Spartinivicinus poritis: one gene and its partner. The protein of the gene in region 1 interacts with the protein of each later gene in a pairwise test. Links are inferred from orthologs where the notes say so. Each region holds a gene or a part of one and is shown on either strand. Other genes may lie near its edges.

Evidence for each region.
Region 2: the proteins of tusA (region 1) and ORQ98_RS00900 interact in binary tests that used the Escherichia coli proteins (3 or more experiments, as listed by UniProt). The link is inferred for Spartinivicinus poritis from one-to-one orthologs.

What each region holds. Positions count from the first base shown.
Region 1 is NZ_JAPMOU010000026.1:30,696-33,746, reverse strand. Bases 324-3,045 are described here. They hold tusA (sulfurtransferase TusA), read left to right. Parts: upstream 324-1,428; coding sequence 1,429-1,662; downstream 1,663-3,045. Other genes in these bases: ORQ98_RS18305 (DUF3080 family protein), read right to left, coding at 2,688-3,045; ORQ98_RS18310 (hypothetical protein), read right to left, coding at 1,736-2,431; ORQ98_RS18320 (hotdog family protein), read left to right, coding at 429-1,346. Also shown: ORQ98_RS18325 (antibiotic biosynthesis monooxygenase family protein), read right to left, coding at 1-177; more of ORQ98_RS18305, read right to left, coding at 3,046-3,051. UniProt on the Escherichia coli protein: Sulfur carrier protein involved in sulfur trafficking in the cell. Part of a sulfur-relay system required for 2-thiolation during synthesis of 2-thiouridine of the modified wobble base 5-methylaminomethyl-2-thiouridine (mnm(5)s(2)U) in tRNA.
Region 2 is NZ_JAPMOU010000001.1:200,822-204,031, reverse strand. The notes cover bases 269-3,149. They hold ORQ98_RS00900 (IscS subfamily cysteine desulfurase), read left to right. Parts: upstream 269-1,045; coding sequence 1,046-2,254; downstream 2,255-3,149. Other genes in these bases: iscA (iron-sulfur cluster assembly protein IscA), read left to right, coding at 2,869-3,149; iscU (Fe-S cluster assembly scaffold IscU), read left to right, coding at 2,288-2,671; iscR (Fe-S cluster assembly transcriptional regulator IscR), read left to right, coding at 443-943. In the rest of the region: cysE (serine O-acetyltransferase), read left to right, coding at 1-84; more of iscA, read left to right, coding at 3,150-3,192. UniProt on the Escherichia coli protein: Master enzyme that delivers sulfur to a number of partners involved in Fe-S cluster assembly, tRNA modification or cofactor biosynthesis. Catalyzes the removal of elemental sulfur from cysteine to produce alanine.

The DNA of each region.
Region 1 (3,051 bases):
TACATTGTCCCACTGTGTAATGATAAAACGATGGTTGGGCTGGTGCAGGTTTTTTAAAGCTTCACAGCCTACAAAACCAGGTGCCTGAACCACTTCTTGAAAGGTTTGCTTCACGAAGGTTTCGTAATGACCAACTAAGTCGCTGTCTACCACCCGTTCAATAATGACTTTAATCATGGGTTATTATCTTTGCTGTTTTTTTAGACTATCACAAAACCTCTGTGCTCATGCCTGTTGCAATAGCCTACTTTTGTCGTGTGGATAAATGATATGTGCTGACAATAGCACTTACCGCCAGTGTAGTATTTCATTATGAAAAATGCTTGAAGAATTATTATCAAAGACAGTCAAGAGTTGGTAATCAGTTGGAGGCTGTGCTAATTGTATATATAGATAAGGTATTTTTGTAGTTATTTGAGTTAGTGTTAATGCCGCAGTATTCGCAGTCTATTCATATTGCCTCTTCCTCTTTAGAACCTTTATACCCTTGGACATACGCCAAACTTCACTGGCAACACTGGATACCTGACTCAAAAGAAGCCAATATTCCTGGGATACGGGCTAGTTGGGCAAATGTGCAGCTTGATCAGCAAAACTTGACGGCTTATGCTGACATTTGTGGGGTTAACCTGGTTACTGATGTTGCGTTTTTAGGGGATAGAGGATGGTATAGCCATGAAATTCCTCCTTTATATTGGTTGTCACTAACAGCTCCTATTCAAATGCAATTGTTACAAGGTGATAACTTACCTTTATCTTTATTGACTACCCGGCTAGCGTGGATTCGCGTATTAGCGAAGCAATATCTACATAAACAAACAGCGATTGATTTTAAGTTTTTTTTAACAGCAGTAGAGCCATCTGCGCTAGGTTGTCAGGTGACTTTATTGATAAATGCCATGATTCAACAGGAAATTATTTGGCAAGCTGAAGTAGGGTTTGTAAGCCTAGGGCGACAAAAACTGACTGAAGCGTTTCGTCAGCAGCAGTGCCATCTAAATGCACAGTTGTTGAAAGTTGGCTACTGGTATGTACCTGTGGATATGGGAAGGCAGTTTGCACGTATTTCAGGTGATTACCATCCCCTCTATGTATCTTCACTACTGGCACGGATGATGGGTTATCGACGGGATGTTGTACAGGAGCTATGGTTATTGGCTGCAGCCATTGCCCATTTTCCCTTACCGCCTCAACCTTTTTTGCTGGAAGCTCAATTTGGTGGGCCAGTTTACAATGGTAGTAAAGTTGATTTGTTTGGTCTGCAAAACCCTAAAGGCTATAGCCTACAGCTAACAACGCCTTGCCAACAGGTGCCGGTTGTCAGTGCAAAGGTTGTATCCTATTAGCGCCTGACTATTTCTCGTGTTCCTTAACTAAATTATTGTTACACTATGAGTCTACATTATTGACGTTGAAGACAGAGAGATTATGGCTATTAAAGCAGACTTTCAACTGGACACTTCTGGGCTGTGTTGTCCTGAACCAGTGATGTTACTGCATAATAAAATTCGGGATATTAATGCGGGTGATGTACTGGAAGTCGTGGCAACAGACCCTTCAACTACACGCGACATTCCAAAATTCTGTGCGTTCTTAAATCATGATTTAGTGGCCCAGGATGAGCGGGAACAAAAATATTATTATTATATTAAAAAAGGCTAAATACACTTTATCTTGCCTTTTTTAATCGCTGGGGAATAACGCTTTTTTTGATGATATTAAAAATTTAATACGCTTACGTATCTACCAATAATGAAAAGGCAGCCATGGCTTCTGGGTCATTGGATTTAATTTTGTTGGCAATGCGATGATGAAAAAAGTACTTAAATCCTGGATGATTTTGCGCTGCAAACAGGCAAGGGTCACCTGGTAAAACGGGCGTTGATTCTACTTTATTATCATCAATTAACATCGCGTGAATGCGACCGTTATGTAACAAACGCCAACTGACGACTTCTACCAGAGAAAAACTGGCAAAATTATTGTAGGTAATAATGGCATGGGTGCCAATATTATCTGGAATTTCATGCACGACATCGTCAGCCTTTTCGAATGAGGCTTCGTAGTATTCAGCAGAGCTTTCCAATTCAACAATTTTATGCAGAGGTGCTTCAAAAAATATTTCGTCAATCCCAGCATCATAATAACCCTCCCAATGGCCGTTAAGGGGGTCATTTAATTCATCACAACTGACAATGTCATTAAGCCAGGGAACCATGGCTACTACTTCGCCATTTGCCCGTAATGCCCAGCAGAGAATTTTCATGCTGAACAGCTTATTAGGATTGGAGTCATTGCTGTAAAGCATTTCGAGACCATCTAATTCAGGTGCAAGGCGAATGACTTTTCGGGAATCCTGATTGGCGACAGGTTGGCGGGTGAAGATATCAATGACATTTTCGCTGGGCTTTTTGGCTTGGAAGGTACGCATAAAAGACCTCATCCTGCTGCAAAGAGTGACTGACTGGCCTAATACTGCTTCCCTGCAGGTTAGCTACAATCTCACTCTGGCTTGCTACTACAGTTTCAGTATAGTTAGTGACTGACTGCCCTAGCAAATCACAGCGAGTTGCGCCACTAGTACTGTAAGCAAAGACAATACCAGTCGACTTGTGGCTAAATGCAAGCCTATCTTCTAATAGTAATAATTACGTTACAGTTTGGATCATTAAAAAGCAATCAAAGTTTCAATCACTTAGCTGAGGCATCAATCGGCATTGCTGTAATAATTGTTCCCAGGCTCTGGCATGGCGTTTTGTTGCTTGCTTAAACAAAATAAGTTGTAACGCAGGTTGATTTGGCTGTCCTATCAGCTCGCGTTTAAATCGCAGCCAAATTGGATGGGCTGATTGGGTCGAAAGCTGTTGCAATAATCGTTGCATGGCTTGTTGCCACTCAACTTGTAACTGGTTTAGGTGAGCCAGGTAAGGCTGAACCTCTCCAATGTAAAATTTTCTGAAAACAGTATTTAAAATTCTTGCTTTGGGTGTTGGCTTGTTTTGAGGGCAAAGTGGTCGTGTTTTTTGCCGTTGTTCCAGCCAGTGGCTGATG
Region 2 (3,210 bases), on another replicon or contig:
TCCGAGCCTGCTGTAGGGGTGCATCAGTCCCACCCTCCCCAAGAGGTAAATGAACCTGATAGAGAAAAAGATAATATTACTTAGCCCAATAAGGTATCAGGCTGCAGATATCTTTCAGTGGTTTATCTGAACCAATGCCTTTTGGATTACTGCAGTTGCAACTTCCCTTCATGAATTGGAATACCCAAAGATTTTGGTTGTTTGGTGGCTGATTGAGTTGACTAAGGTGTCCTTGAAAAATACTTGACTAAAATACTGGGATAAATACTTGATCAATTTGGTTGGTTTTAGCATAATCTTTAACTAGAGTTTGCTAATAACTTTTTGAAGTTTAAGTGAAGAAAAATTTTAAAGTTCTTAAAGCTGAAGAGAGCTGCGATTATATACCATAGCTTCTTAAAATTGTAAGCGATAACAGCAATCGACACACAGAGTAATCGACATGCGCTTAACTACCAAAGGCCGTTATGCAGTTACAGCAATGTTAGACCTTGCCCTACATGCTGATAAAGGGCCAGTTGCGCTTGCAGATATATCAGAACGCCAAGGAATTTCTTTGTCTTACTTGGAGCAACTGTTTGCTAAGTTGAGACGTAATGAGCTAGTTACCAGTATTCGAGGCCCTGGTGGTGGCTATCGGTTGAGTCGCTCCTCCCAAGAAATTCATGTAGCACAAGTAATTGATGCAGTTAATGAGTCGGTGGATGCGACCCGCTGTCATGGCAAAACCGGCTGCCAGCAAGGTGATACCTGTTTAACCCACCATTTGTGGTGTGATTTAAGTAAGCAGATACATACATTTTTAAGTGGAATTAGCTTGGCTGATTTAGTGGCCCAGCGAGAAGTACGTGATGTTGCAACTCGCCAAGAAGAGCGGGTCAACAACCAAAAGCAAAGTGAGCAAAAGTTAGTTGAGCGAATTGATGCCTCAACCTTGACCTGACTCGCTGCTAGTTAGAACCGTTTACTAAATGAAAGCAACTGTAGTTGCTTGATAGAGTTGAGATTAAGCCTGGAGCGTAGTAAGCGCTGGAGATAGTAATCAATGAAACTACCGTTATACCTGGACTATTCTTCTACCACTCCGGTTGACCCAAGAGTGGCTGAAAAGATGTCGGAATATCTAACGACACATTTCGGCAATCCTGCCTCAAGGTCTCATGCCTTTGGTTGGAAAGCAGAGGAAGGGGTTGAGAATGCCAGGCGTCAGGTGGCCGACTTGGTAAACTGTGATCCGCGTGAAATTGTTTGGACTTCTGGGGCTACTGAGTCTGATAATTTGGCTATTAAAGGTGCTGCCCATTTTTATCAGAAAAAAGGTAAGCACATAATCACTTCTAAAATTGAGCACAAAGCAGTACTTGATACCTGTCGTCAATTGGAACGCGAAGGCTTTGAAGTTACTTATCTAGAGCCTAATCCCGAAGGAATTATTACCCCGCAAGTCGTTGCAGATACCATTCGTGAAGACACTATTTTAGTGTCCTTAATGCATGCTAATAATGAAATTGGCGTGATCACTGATATTGCTGCAATTGGTGAAATTACTCGTGAGAAAAAAATCATTTTTCATGTCGATGCTGCCCAAAGTGCAGGGAAAATCGATATTGATCTGGCCACTTTGAAAGTAGATCTAATGTCATTCTCTGCTCATAAAGTTTATGGCCCTAAGGGTATTGGAGCCCTTTTTGTTCGACGTAAGCCACGGGTAAGAATAGAAGCTCAAATTCATGGTGGTGGTCATGAGCGTGGAATGCGCTCAGGTACACTGGCAACTCACCAAATTGTTGGGATGGGCGAAGCCTTCCGTATCGCAAAAGAAGAGTTGGCTGCAGAGCAGGAACGTTTACTAGCGTTACGTAATCGCTTTTGGGACCACTTTAAAGATATGGAAGAGGTCTATGTTAATGGCAGCTATACCCAGCGCTTGCCTGGGAACTTGAATGTTAGCTTCAACTTTGTTGAAGGTGAATCTCTCATAATGTCACTTAAAGACTTAGCTGTTTCTTCAGGTTCAGCCTGTACGTCAGCCAGTTTAGAGCCTTCTTATGTGTTAAGGGCTTTAGGTGTTAACGATGAGCTGGCTCATAGCTCACTTCGCTTCACACTTGGACGTTTTACAACTGAAGAAGAAGTTGATTATGCCGCGCAGCAAGTACGAAAAGCCGTGTCTAAGTTAAGAGAGCTTTCACCGTTGTGGGACATGTATAAAGACGGCGTGGATATTTCAAAAGTTGAGTGGGTTGCGCACTAGTAGCATTCAGATATTAAGGGTGAGGAGTTCAAAATGGCTTACAGTGATAAAGTGATAGATCATTATGAAAACCCACGCAATGTGGGCAAACTGGATGCAGAAGATCCTTCTGTTGGTACGGGGATGGTGGGTGCTCCTGCATGCGGTGATGTGATGCGCTTGCAAATCAAGGTAAATGATGAAGGTGTCATTGAAGACGCCAAGTTTAAAACCTATGGTTGTGGCTCAGCGATTGCCTCAAGCTCGCTTGTGACTGAGTGGATGAAAGGTAGAACGATTGATGAGGCAGAGCAAATTAAAAACACCAGTATTGCTGAAGAGTTAGAGTTACCACCAGTGAAAATTCACTGCTCTGTATTAGCAGAAGATGCGATCAAGGCTGCAGTCACGGACTATCGCAACAAGCGTAGCAGTTAAAGTTAAGTACAGATCAATAGCAATTAATTAAAAAAGCCAGGGCTTTAGAAAGAGGGGATCTCTATGGAAGCGCTGGTTTTGACTAAAAGTGAAAATTAGCTGTTGATACTTTTTAACTACAGCATAAGACTCGAAAACAATTGTAGGTTTTTTATTAATTGTTAGCAGCATAGTGACAAAACAAAGGTGTTGAAATTATGGCAATTACCCTCACGGAGTCGGCAGCTAAACACGTGGCCCGTTATTTAAACAGTCGTGCGAAAGGTGTTGGCATCCGGGTTGGTGTAAAAACTACCGGCTGTTCAGGGCTTGCCTATGTTCTTGAGTTTGTTGATGAGCTGGCAGCAGAAGATCAGGTATTTGAAAGTCGGGGGGTGAAGGTTGTCGTTGACCCCAAAAGCCTATTGTATATTGATGGCACTGAACTTGACTTCGTTAAAGAAGGCTTGAATGAAGGGTTTAAGTTTAATAACCCAAATGTCGCCAGTGAGTGTGGCTGCGGCGAAAGCTTTAATGTGTAATCTGACTTTTGAAAGTAG